DNA from 3 places in the Liquorilactobacillus sp. genome. Region 2 is predicted to be linked to each of the others. Evidence: predicted binding sites of a transcription regulator. Region 2 holds the regulator's gene; each other region holds the start of a gene.
What was found. The regulator HrcA, encoded in region 2, represses chaperone genes, less so after heat shock. The targets are predictions, from matches to a motif close to TTAGCACTCNNNNNNNNNGAGTGCTAA.

Region 1: the regulator HrcA is predicted to act here: its motif matches at 2,767-2,793, upstream of clpP (ATP-dependent Clp endopeptidase proteolytic subunit ClpP).
Region 3: the regulator HrcA is predicted to act here: its motif matches at 2,267-2,293, upstream of groES (co-chaperone GroES).

Annotation. Positions count from the first base shown of each region.
Region 1 covers NZ_JBDNTS010000004.1:88,177-92,764, forward strand. Annotated here, with positions in the region: gene ABF682_RS03250 (gluconeogenesis factor YvcK family protein) at 1-983, shown strand, start outside; gene whiA (DNA-binding protein WhiA) at 1,006-1,956, shown strand; gene clpP (ATP-dependent Clp endopeptidase proteolytic subunit ClpP) at 2,132-2,725, opposite strand; tRNA gene ABF682_RS03265 (tRNA-Arg) at 3,257-3,328, opposite strand; gene rpoN (RNA polymerase factor sigma-54) at 3,394-4,588, shown strand, end outside.
Region 2 covers NZ_JBDNTS010000006.1:105,873-110,460, reverse strand. Annotated here, with positions in the region: gene truB (tRNA pseudouridine(55) synthase TruB) at 123-1,031, shown strand; gene ribF (riboflavin biosynthesis protein RibF) at 1,045-1,995, shown strand; gene hrcA (heat-inducible transcriptional repressor HrcA) at 2,104-3,138, shown strand; gene grpE (nucleotide exchange factor GrpE) at 3,154-3,777, shown strand; gene dnaK (molecular chaperone DnaK) at 3,808-4,588, shown strand, end outside.
Region 3 covers NZ_JBDNTS010000004.1:51,171-55,758, reverse strand. Annotated here, with positions in the region: gene groL (chaperonin GroEL) at 293-1,918, opposite strand; gene groES (co-chaperone GroES) at 1,954-2,238, opposite strand; gene ABF682_RS03100 (lysostaphin resistance A-like protein) at 2,415-3,047, shown strand; gene ABF682_RS03095 (redox-sensing transcriptional repressor Rex) at 3,092-3,748, opposite strand; gene ABF682_RS03090 (ABC-F family ATP-binding cassette domain-containing protein) at 3,977-4,588, shown strand, end outside.

The DNA.
Region 1 (4,588 bases), on a different contig from region 2:
TTGTTGTTATTGGTGGTGGAACTGGCCTCCCAGTAATTTTGAAAGCTTTAAGAAGAAAAAATGCAGATATTACGGCAGTCGTAACCGTAGCTGATGATGGCGGCTCGTCTGGTATTATTAGGGATTATATCAATGTAGTTCCTCCAGGTGACATACGCAATGTGCTAGTAGCGTTATCTGATTTACCTGAAATCTATAAGAATATTTTTCAGTATAGATTCGATTCTAAGGATCAATTTTTCTCAGGACATGCAATTGGTAATTTGATAATTGCTGCACTATCAGAAATGAACAACAGTGGGATCTTTAGTGCAGTTCAGGAACTTACAAAGTTGATGAAAGTAGAAGGTCATGTCTATCCTGCATCCAACTATCCATTAGTTCTCAATGCAAGATTTACAGACGGTTCAGTAATCGTTGGAGAATCGGAGATCTCGGCTGCAGGAAAAACAATTGATAAGGTTTGGGTTTCGAGATCAAATAATGCAATCCCTGAAGCAGTTCCAGAAGTAATCAATGCCATAATGGAAGCAGATCAAATTGTCTTAGGACCGGGTAGCCTATTTACCAGTATTTTGCCTAATTTGATGATTTCAAATGTTGGTGAGGCTGTGTGCAAAACGAATGCAGAAGTAATTTATATTTGCAATATTATGACACAAAAGGGTGAGACAGAGCACTTTACAGATGCGGATCATGTGCGTGTCTTACACCAGCATTTAGGAATGAATTTTATTGACACGGTTTTTGTCAATACTGAACCTGTGCCGGATGATTACATGGATCAGCAAAAATATGATGAATACTTGTACCAAGTCAAGCATGATTTTAATGGTCTGCGCAATTTAGGATGTAGGGTAGTTTCCAATAATTTTTTAGAACTCAGAAATCATGGGGTATTTCATAATGGTAGACAGGTTGTTGATGAATTACTTGGTTTAACGAGTCGCCCGTTGTCTTGGATGGATAGTAAATTGAACTAGAAAATTTAGAGGGGGTGGCTGCATGTCTTACGCCAGTGATGTGAAAAAAGAATTGACAACACTTGAGGTTCATTTTGGAAATGCAAAGGCTGAATTGATGGCATTAATTCGAATGAACGGATCTTTGAGCCTTGTAAACCATCATTTTGTATTAAATGTTCAAACAGAAAATCCTGCAATTGCTCGGCGAATATACCAGCTGCTGAAAAAGTTTTATGAGGTTGAAAGCGAATTATTAGTGAGAAGAAAGATGAAGCTCAAGAAAAATAATTTGTACATTGTTCGTCTAAAAACAGGTAGTGAACAAGTATTAAGAGATCTTGATATACTTGATGGTTTTCAGTTGAAGACGGGAGTCCCTCTTAATTTTTTAGAAGATGATGCAAAAGTCAGATCATACTTAAGAGGAGCTTTTTTGGCAGCGGGTTCGGTAAACAATCCAGAAACAAGTCGTTATCATTTAGAAATTTATTCACTATATGAGGAACAAAATGATGTAATTTGTGACTTAATGAACCGCTATAGGTTGAACGCACGTAAGACTGAAAGACGTAGTGGATATATTACTTACTTAAAAGAGGCAGAAAAAATTGCAGATTTCTTGTCCTTAGTTGGGGCTACAAGCGCAATGCTCAAGTTTGAGGACATTAGAATTGTGCGCGACATGCGCAATTCAGTCAACCGAATTGTTAATTGCGAGAATGCTAATATGAATAAAGTGGCTGATGCGGCAAAGCATCAAATTGAGAATATTGGATTTATTGATGCAAATTATGGAATTAACAAGTTACCGCCCAAGATTCAAGATATTGCGCGTGCAAGATTGGCACATCCAGAAGTTAGTTTAAAAGAGCTGGGGGATTTGGTAGAAAATGGACCAATTTCTAAATCAGGAGTCAATCATCGATTACGGAAAATAAATGAATTGGCTGAACAATTAAGAAATGGTAATGAAATATTAAAGGGCGTATGACATAAGTCGGTAAAATTTGACCACTGAAATAAGTGAATTGGTATGATATTAAGGTAAAAAATAGAAAGACAGAGTCAAAAATTAACTTTTTGAGCCTGTCTTTCTATTTTTTTACGAATAAACGTGTTTTATAAGTCACATTTCTCGACGTATTCCACATTCTCAGTTTATTATCTTATTTTAGATTCTTTTTGTTTTCCATGATGCCATCAATCAAACCATAATCAACGGCTTGTTGAGCAGTCATAAAGTTATCACGTTCAGTATCGCGATTAATTTTTTTAATATCTTGACCAGAACCATCTGCCAAAATCTTATTGACAAGTTTACGAGTTTTTAAGATGTGTTCTGCGGCAATATTAATTTCAGTTGCTTGACCTTGTGCGCCACCTGATGGTTGATGAATCATAATTTCTGAATTAGGCAATGCAAAACGTTTGCCCTTTGTACCAGCAGTTGAAAGGACACTTGCCATAGAAGCAGCCATCCCCATTACGATCGTTTGAACATCTGCTTTAACAAAGTTCATCGTATCATAGATTGCCAATCCAGCAGACACGCTGCCACCTGGTGAGTTGATATAAATGTAAATGTCTTTTTCTGAATCCTGTGCATCTAAGAACAGCAATTGTGCAATGATAGCATTAGCCATGTCATCATTGACTTCTCCAGAAAGCATGATAATGCGATCTTTTAGAAGTCTTGAGTAAATATCATACGCACGTTCGCCTTGTGCTGATTGTTCAATAACAGTAGGTACTAAATTCATTGAACGACGACCCCCTCAAACTATAATTTAACGTTTTAAGTGTAGCACTCAAACGTTTGTATTGCTAGTTTAACTTAATGGTCAAAAAAGGTCAAATAAAAAGGCAGGACTTGAAATAATTGTGATCTAGGCAGCAGTTATAAAAGAAGCTTTGAATAATTTTAAAGCTTCTTTTATAAGGCAGGCATCTGATTATTAAAAAAATGAGGGACTGGAGCAAAAGTTAAACTTTGACCAGCTCAGCTATTTATTGTGAATAAACATGTTTCGGCTTTAAGATGTAAGCATAATTACGAATCAAAAAAGCACCTCCAAAACTTGATTTGCATGTTCAAGTTTTGCAAGCACTCCCTTGCTTCATTGAGGTTGTATAGATTTTATCAATTTATCTTTGTGGACTACTATAAAAGCAATAATATATTGCCACCTTCAAAATAATAGTAAAACTTGCTGGACGTATTTTAAGCACGTTGCTGTTCGCTAATAGTTGTTTTGTAAGCGGTAAGCCTTTATAATCACCAATAGATACTATGCGCCACGTGGGAGTCGAACCCACATTACAAGAACCGGAATCTTGCGTGCGATCCATTACACTAGCGGCGCAATTACTCATACTATTCTACAAGAAAGAATTCAAATTTACAAGTTGAAAAGATAGGTGAAATTTTATGCCCCACAATCAAAGTTATGGATATGGGCAGATTCAAAAGCAGATTCAAAAATTTGCCATGACCCAACAGATGCAGCAGTCAATTCAGATATTGCGCTATAGTACTGAAGATCTTGCGAAATATCTAAAACAAAAACAATTGGATAATCCATTTGTTTCTATCAAAGAAACGATGAGCTATACTGGTAATTCGACTGGTATGTCAGAGCTCAAGGCAAGCCAATTTGACATGATTACGGATAATAAAGGTCAGTCGCTTTATGACTATCTATTGTCACAGGTTCATTTAACGATGAGAAAAACAAATCTCAGAAGTTGGGTTATTTATTTAATTGGACAACTTGATGAGAATGGATATTTGAAAGTTGATTTAGAAAAGTTAATTGCAAAAACTGGTGTTGATTATATTACGATGATGGATGCGCTGACTTTGCTGCAGCAACTTGATCCACCTGGCGTTGGCGCACGTTCTTTGAAAGAGTGTTTGCTTTTACAAATTCAAAATATCGAAAATGCTCCTGCTGCAGCACAATTAATTATTGAAAATGAGTTTGAAAATTTGGTTGATCAGGACTGGGACAAAATTGCAGTTGATTTGTCCATAGATACAAAACAGGTTTCAAAGGTTGTTGAATTTATTAAGCGACTGACCCCAGCGCCAGGGGCAGCTTTTGAACAAGAAAATATTGGGTATGTTTATCCTGATTTAATAATAAAAAAAAATCCAGAGACACTTGACTTTAGTATCAAAACAACCAAGAGGACAAAACCTTTAGTTGTCTTCAAGCAAGATTACTATAATAAGTTTACAACAGAAAATGAAATTGAAGTTCAAAAATTTTTGAAAGAAAAACAAAAAGATTTCCAAGAACTTATTAAAGATATTGAGTTGCGTGCGGAAACCATTGTCAGAGTAGCAGAGGTCATAATTGAACGCCAGCATGATTTCTTTTTGAATGATGGACAGCAGTTGAAACCGCTACTTTTAAGAGATGTTGCGCAAAAGTTAAACCTGCATGAGTCTACTATTAGTCGAGCTGTCAATGGGAAGTATTTGCGGTGTGATTATGGAGTCTATGAACTGAAATACTTCTTTAGAAGGCCTGTAAATAGTATGGAACAAGATATCTCTGTAGATACAATAAAGGAACACATAAATGTGATTGTGACGGCTGAGAATCAGCAAAAACCAT
Region 2 (4,588 bases):
AGTGATTAGATATAGCAAAGACTGGCTTTTGAAATAAGTTTAAAGGAAAGGGGCTGCCGCAAAACGTTTGTTTTGTTACAGTCTCTTTCTTTAGTAATCTTAAAGCGTTTTGGGAGGAAAAAATGGACGGAATTATTCCAGTATACAAAGAACGCGGAATGACAAGTACTGATTGTGTTTTTAAATGCAGAAAAATCTTCAAAATGAGACGGGTTGGACATAGTGGGACGCTTGATCCGAATGTTGACGGAGTATTGCCAGTTTGTGTTGGCAAGGCAACAAAGGTAGTCAATTACTTGATGGATTCAGGTAAAATATATATTGGAGAAATCACACTGGGATTTTCAACAACGACTGAAGATCTTGATGGTGAAATTGTTGAGAAAAAATCAATGAACGAACCATTCACTAGTGCAGAAATTAATGATAAAATGAACGAGTTAACTGGTGATTTGATTCAAATTCCGCCTATGTATTCAGCAATCAAGGTTAATGGCCGCAGACTGTACGATTATGCCCGTGCTGGAGATCCAGTAGAGCGACCTGAAAGAAATGTTCACATTGAATATTTCAAACAGACTAATCCAACTGTTTTTGATCTTGACAGTGGATATCAGAAAATCTATTTTGAAGTTGGCTGTGGAAAGGGAACATATATTAGAACGTTAGCTGTTGATCTAGGACGTCAGCTTGGTGTGCCAGCTGTTATGTCGGATCTATCACGTTTATCAAGTGGTGGTTTTACGATTGACCAAGCTGTTAAAATTAGTGAATTAGCAGAGGCTGCAGAAAATGGTAAGCTTGAAAGTCTGCTATATCCAGTTGATTACGCATTACAAAAATATTTTCATGTCGTGTTAAATGAGAAACAATGGGAAATTATTAAAAATGGTGGTTTCTTATTTCCTGATGAAGTCAATGGTACAGCTAAACAAATTGTTTTGATGTATCAAAACAAAGCCAGATGTATCTATCGTTACAATGAAGAGAAAGAAAGATATCAACCCGAACAGATGATTGATTTAACTTAGAGGAGAATAGAAAGTGCAAGTAATCAACTTAGTAGAACCTTTTAACAAGTCAATACTACCAACAGGAGATATTGTTTTAGCGCTAGGCTTTTTTGATGGTGTGCATCGTGGACACCAAGCAGTTATTCACCGAGCGAAAACCGAAGCCAAGAGTCGAAATGTAAGATTGGCTGTAATGACACTAGACATGCACCCGTCGATTCCGTTCAAGGGAGTGAATCCACGAGATATTAAATATCTGACCATTTTGGAGCAAAAAATTAAACTTTTTGAAAAAATGGGTGCTGATATTGTATATGTAGTCTCATTGAATAATCTTCTGGTCAAAATGGGACCGCAAGAATTTGTCGATAAATATATGGTAGGATTGAATGCAGAGGCAATTGTTGCTGGTTCTGATTATACGTATGGTAAGAAGGACACTGCAAATATGCGGCTCCTTTCAAAATATGCTGAAAAGCGTTTTAAAGTTATTGAAGTGGAACATTTAAATGACAAGAAACAAAAGATTAGCTCAACACGAATTCGAAAAGCACTTTTGAATGGTGATATTGCATGTGCGAATGAGCTTTTGGGATATCATTATCAAAATAGTGGTAAAGTTGTTCATGGTGAACAAAGAGGGCGTGAACTTGGATTTCCCACAATCAATGTTGCAGTTGATACACAAGAGATGCTGCCAGCAGAGGGAATATATGTTGTTAAAGTTGCGCTTGTCGGTAAAGTTGTCTTAGGAATGGCATCGATTGGACGAAATGAGACTTTTGGCGCCGGGAGAGAGGTCACACTAGAAATTAATTTACTTGATTTTTCACAGATGGTATATGATCAAGATGTAGTAGTTGACTGGTATGAGAAGTTAAGGGGACAAGTTAAATATACTGGGGCGGCAGGACTAATTACACAGTTAGAAAAAGATGAGGAAGACACACGGAAATACTTTAAGAAAGCAAGAGAAATATAAGAAATATGGGATAATTGGGCATCATTTCTTGACTTATTTAAGCAGTTCTTGTATATTAATAATTGACTTAGCACTCTATAACATTAAGTGCTAATCGAGGTGATTGAAATGCTTACTAAGAGACAATTGTTAATTCTTGAAGCAATAATTCAGGAGTACACAACTGTTAGAAGGCCTGTTGGTTCGAAATTTTTAGGTGAACAGTTGCCAATGCAGGTAAGTTCTGCGACTATCCGCAATGAGATGGTAGCACTGGAGCATCTGGGATTTATCAACAAGGAACATTCTTCTTCCGGTAGGGTACCAACTCTGAAAGGTTATCGTTACTATATCGATAATCTTGTTAAGCCTGATACTGTTAATCAAGAACAACTGGATGACATCCGCTCCTCATTTGACAATGATTTCTATAAGATTGATGAAATTGTCGCTGAGTCTGCGAAAATACTTTCTGATATGACCAATTACACTGCAATTGCTTTTAAACCTGAGACGAAAAATATTAGATTTCAGGGTTTTAGGGTTCTTCCGGTTGGTAACCAGCAGCTAATGATGATGCTGGTTACCAGTGATGGGAACGTTGAAAGCCAACTCTTTAATGTTCCTAGAGGATTGAGCGGTGATGAGATCGAAGCCGTAATTCGTGTGGTCAATGACCGGATTGTTGGATTACCGCTTGATCAGGTAATTGAGAGACTGCATGAGACGATTCCTCTATTATTGCATTATGTTCAAAGACCTGTAGGATTTCTTGATATTTTCGGGAATATTCTGGAGCGGTCGGCGCGCGAGCAATTCTTTGTGAGTGGCAAGTTGAATTTATTGAATTTTATTGGTAAAGCAGATGTCAATCAGATTAAAGAACTCTATTCTTTGATTGAGCGTTCTGAGGATCTTAATAATTTAATTGGTAATTCGACAGGTACAATTCAAGTGAAAATTGGAGACGAACTGACTAACAGCTCATTAAGCAATTACAGCTTGATTTCAACCACTTACGACGTGGCACAGCATGGACAAGGATTAATTGCTCTGCTTGGTCCAACAAATATGCCATATTCTAAGATGATTGGACTTGTTCAAACATTTCAAGAAGAATTGGCACGTAAATTATTGGATTACTATAGTTTTTATGATGATTAGAAAAGGGGTGTCTGTTTGTCAGAACAAAAGGGAAGCGAAGAAAAGCAAACTCTGAAAACTAATGAGGATATTTCAGAAGAGCCTGTTGAAGGTGAAAAGATTCCAGAAGTTGATGAAAAACAAGCGAAGGAAGAGACTTCAAAAGAACCTGTTGCGGATGGTGAGGATTCTGAAAAAGAAGAATTAAAACAAAAAGCAGCAGAACTTCAAAAAAAATGCGATGGTTTTGAGGATAAGTATCTAAGAGCCGAGGCCGAAATGGCTAATATGCATACAAGATTCAAGAAAGAGCAAGAAAAGTTATTGCGTTATGATGGTCAGAGCCTTGCTAAAGATGTTCTTCCAGTTATTGATAACTTGAATCGAGCATTAAAAATTGAAGTTACTGATGATGCTTCCAAACAATTAAAAAGAGGAATCGAACTTGTTTTCAACGATATGGAAAAAGCATTGAAGGCAAATAATGTGACAAAGATTGAAGCACTTGGTCAAGACTTTGACCCAACACTTCATCAAGCTGTTAAGTCCGTTCCGGCTGGAGAAGGTCAGAAGACGGAAACTGTAATTGAAGTATTTCAGGATGGCTATATGTTGAAGGATCGTGTATTACGACCGGCAATGGTAGTCGTTGCACAATAAATTAAAAATTTTTGAAAGAGGTTGAAATTAATGTCAAAGATTATTGGAATCGATTTAGGAACAACTAACTCTGCAGTTGCCGTTCTTGAAGGAAAAGAAGCTAAGATTATTACTAACCCTGAAGGAAATCGTACAACTCCTTCTGTTGTATCATTTAAAAACGGTGAGACTCAAGTCGGAGAAGTTGCAAAGAGACAGGCAATTACGAACCCTGATACAATTGCATCAATCAAACGTCATATGGGTGAAGCTGGTTACAAAGTAAAGATTCAAGACAAAGAATATACGCCTCAAGAAATTTCAGCGATGATTTTACAATATATTAAGGATTATGCAGAATCATATCTTGGTGAAGATGTTTCGCAAGCAGTTATTACAGTCCCTGCTTACTTTAACGATAGTCAACGTCAAGCTACAAAAGATGCTGGTAAAATTGCTGGACTAAAGGTTGAAAGAATTGTCAACGAACCAACTGCTGCCGCTTTAGCATACGGTCTTGATAAGACTGACCGTGATGAAAAAATCTTGGTATTTGACCTTGGTGGTGGGACTTTCGATGTCTCTATCCTTGAATTAGGTGATGGGGTATTCGAGGTACTTTCAACAAATGGTGATACATTCCTTGGTGGAGATGATTTCGATAGCAAGATTATGGAATGGTTGATTGCTGAATTTAAGAAGGAAAATGGGATTGACCTTTCAAAAGATAAAATGGCTATGCAGCGTTTGAAGGATGCAGCTGAAAAAGCTAAGAAAGATCTTTCAGGAATTACAAGTTCGCAAATCAGCTTGCCATTTATTACTGCTGGCG
Region 3 (4,588 bases), on a different contig from region 2:
TCCCTATTAAAACAATTTATCACACTTTACATTCAGTTGCACCCTCAAAATAAGAACAATCTTACTATTTTGCTTAATAAAAAGGGCTAAATCAAAATATACATTTGATCTAGCCCTTTTTATTAATAAACCTTAAACATGTCATATGCATCAATTTTTCTCTAACTTCAAATTACTTAAAGCCAAGACCACACTGCATCCTAGTGAATTCAAGTTAATACTAAGATTTTAATAGCTTAAGCTTATGTCAGTCACACTTACTTTAACTATCATAAGCCCAATCAGTTAGTTATTACATCATTCCGCCCATGCCTGGTGCAGGAGCAGCAGGGGCAACAGGAGCTTCAGGAGCCGGTACCTCAGCAACAACTGCTTCTGTCGTTAACAATAATGCAGACACACTTGCCGCATTTTGTAAAGCAGAACGCGTGACCTTAGTTGGATCAACAATTCCAGCTTCTACCATATCAACCCATTCATCTGTAGCAGCATTGTAACCAATTCCTGTTTTTTGTGATTTTAACTTTTCCACAATCACAGAACCTTCAAGTCCTGCGTTAGCAGCAATTTGACGGACAGGTTCTTCTAAAGCACGCTTAACAATATTAATACCGGTTTGAACATCACCAGTCTCTTCCAATTCGGAAACTTTGCCAATAACGTTAACCAATGCTGTTCCGCCACCAGAAACAAATCCTTCTTCAACAGCTGCTCTAGTAGCATTCAATGCATCTTCAATACGATACTTACGTTCCTTTAATTCTGTCTCAGTTGCTGCTCCGACCTTAACTACAGCTACACCACCAGCAAGTTTAGCTAGGCGCTCTTGTAGCTTTTCACGATCAAAATCTGAAGTTGTTTCAGCAATTTGTTTCTTAATTGTATTTACACGCTCAGCAATCTCAGACTTATTGCCGGCACCCTCAACAATAGTAGTCTTTTCTTTTGTCACAGTAATCTTGCTTGCAGAACCAAGCTGATCAACCGTTGTATCTTTTAATTGGAGACCTAAGTCTTCTGTAATAACAGTCGCACCAGTCAATGTAGCAACATCTTGCAACATCTCTTTACGGCGATCACCAAAGCCTGGAGCCTTGACAGCAACAACATTGAACGTTCCACGAATCTTGTTCAAAACAAGCGTAGGTAAGGCCTCACCATCAACATCATCAGCAATGATTAACAATGGACGCCCTTGTTCTACAATTGATTGTAAGAGATTGAGAACTTCTTGAATGTTTGAAATCTTCTTATCAGTAATCAAAACATATGGATTGTCTAAATCTGCTTCCATCTTATCATTATCTGTAACCATATATTGTGAAAGGTATCCACGATCAAATTGCATTCCTTCTACAACATCCAATGAAGTATCAATTCCCTTTGATTCTTCAATTGTAATAACACCGTCATTTCCAACTTTTTCCATTGCATCCGCAATTAACTTTCCAATCTCTTCACTAGTTGAAGAAATTGCAGCAACTTGAGCAATATCACTCTTTGATTCTACTTTGTGTGACATTTCATGCAGTTCATCGACTGCAGCTTTTGTTGCCAACTCAATTCCTCGACGAATACCCACTGGATTTGCACCTGCAGTTACGTTCTTCATTCCTTCCGTAACAATTGCTTGTGTCAATACAGTAGCAGTTGTAGTACCATCACCTGCAATATCATTTGTCTTTGAAGCAACTTCCGCAACAAGTTTTGCTCCCATATTTTCAAAGTGATCTTCAAGTTCAATTGCCTTTGCAATAGTTACACCATCATTTGTAATTGTTGGTGAACCATAAGACTGTTCCAAAACAACATTTCTTCCTTTTGGACCAATTGTTGATTTAACCGTATTTGCTAACTTATCAACACCTGCAAGCATTTTTGAACGAGCATCTTCTGAAAATTTAATTTCTTTTGCCATTAATAATTCACCTCATAGTCGATTTATAATAATCTTTAGTCTACAATTGCAACAATATCTTTTTCATGAACAACCAAATACCCTTTTTCTTCGTATTTGACCTCTGTGCCAGCATATTTATCAAACAAAACTGTTTCACCGACTTTGACTGATAAAGCAACCTTTTCGCCGTTATCTAAAACTCGGCCTGCACCAACAGCTGCCACTTTTCCTGTTTGTGGCTTTTCTTGAGCATTGCTAGCAATCACTATACCGCCAACAGTTTGTTCCTCATCTTTTTGAACTTCCAAAATAACACGATCTCCTAAAGGTTTAAGCACTGTATATCCCTCCAATATTGTTTTGCTTTTAGCACTTTATTAGTTCAAGTGCTAATCACAACTATTACTATAATCAATTCATGCTAAAAATGCAAGTTTTTTATCACTCTAACTGCAAGAGTGCTAAATTAATATATGCTATACTAGACCTATTATTAAAGTGAATGGAGCTAACTATGAATATCAGAAAAAATTCTTTCGTACTACTCGTAACATATCTTGTTGTCATGCTATTTCCGAATCTTTTTTTTACAGTAAGCAAAAGTAATCTATTGCTGTTCATCACAACTAGTATTGTGGGAACTGCAGGAATATTCTGTATGTTCTACCTTAACCAGAAATTTCCGTTTGCGAACCATATTGATTCAAAAAAAAGCTCCCTGACTTCAGTACTATTATTAGGTATTTTGGGAACAATTCTAGCTTTTCTTGTCCAAAAAGTAACAATGCTTGCTGAAATTTATTTTCTACATCAACCAGCGGTCTCCGAAAATACAAGCCAAATAATGACAATTATCGCTCACTATCCTTATTATTTAATATACGTAATAGTTGCTGCACCGGTAATGGAAGAATTTATTTTTCGCAAAGTATTCTTCGGTAACCTCTCAACCTTTATTAATCCAATGGGAGCTGCACTCTTCTCAAGTATTCTTTTCAGCATTGCTCATGCTGACGGGCACTACTTAACCTATGCTTGTTTAGGACTAGTTTTGAGTTTTGTATACTACAAGGCTCACAATATTAAAGCACCAATCATTACTCATATACTTATGAATCTTCTGGTTGTTGCACTTCAACTAAAATAAAAAGCCTTACCGCAGTAAGAACTTTAGCAAAGCATTTTTAGCTGTTAATCTTCTGATGGTGTTTCAGCTTCATCACCAAATTTATTCAGGAAATAAATTAGGGTTTGTAATTCATTTGTTAGATCAACGTTCTGAACTCTAACAGTACTAGGAACTGTAATTCTAAGCGGCGTAAAATTAAGTATTCCCTTAATTCCAACATCAACAAGCTCTTTTGTAACCTTTTGAGCGACACTGGATGGAACGGTTAAAATTACAATCTCAATTTGCTGAACTGTTAACTGCTCCTTCATATCAGCCATATCATAAACCGGGACACTACTTTGAATTGTTCCAGTGATATCCTGATTAATATCAAAAGCAGCACTAATACGCACATTATTACTCTGATGAAAATTATAATTCAAGAGCGCATGCCCGAGATTACCAACTCCAATCAGTGCTACATTTGTTAACTGGTCTTGCTTTAAGGTCTTCTTGAAAAAAGCAAGCAAGCTGTCCACATCATACCCATATCCTCGTTTTCCTAGAGCACCAAAGTATGAGAAGTCTCTTCTAATTGTTGCGGAATCAACCTTAACAGCATCTGCGAGCTCGGTTGATGAAATTCTTTGTTTGCCTGCATCCGATAAGAAGTGCAAGTAACGATAATAAATTGGCAGTCTTTTGGCTGTCGCGTGAGGAATTTTTGATGTTACCATTGTTTGTCTCCCTTCATTAATAAATGATTCAGTCTTTTTATGTAGTATAGCACATTCCTTGTGAAGTTACGTATTTAACTATCTTCACAAGCAATAATGTTGTACACTATATTTTACCGTATTCATGCTACACTAAAATACATTCACATGCAATAGAATGAGCAATTACTTACCAAGTTTCACAAAGATTATAATTGCTATTAATTTTAATATTCAAGAGGTGTTTTTATGATTTTACTTCAAGTACAAAATGTTGAGCGTCTATTTGGAAGTGATGTTCTCTTCCAAAAAGTTAACCTTGATGTTCAGGAAAGCTCAAGGATTGCTCTCGTCGGGCGAAATGGAGTCGGCAAAACGACATTAATTAAAATGATTGTTGGCTTGCAATCGCCTGATAATGGTCAGATTACAAAAAATAAAAAAATGACAATTGGCTATCTTGCACAAGAGAACGGTTTAGATTCCTCAAAAAGTATTTATGCAGAAATGCTTACTGTTTTCAATGATTTAATGAAAATGGAGGTCAAACTGCATGAACTAGAAAATGCAATTGCAAACTTTAATCATTCTACCCAATCAAAATCACAGTATGACACACTTCTTGACAGTTATGACCAGCTATCGCACAACTTCAAAGAAGCAAACGGTTATGGCTATGAATCAGAAATTCGAGCTGTTCTTCACGGCTTTAAATTCTATGAGAAGGATTTTTCAACTATCATTGGAACCCTGTCTGGTGGACAAAAAACTCGATTAGCACTTGCAAAACTATTGTTAGAAAAAAATGACCTATTAATATTGGATGAACCAACAAACCATTTAGACATCCAGACTTTAGGC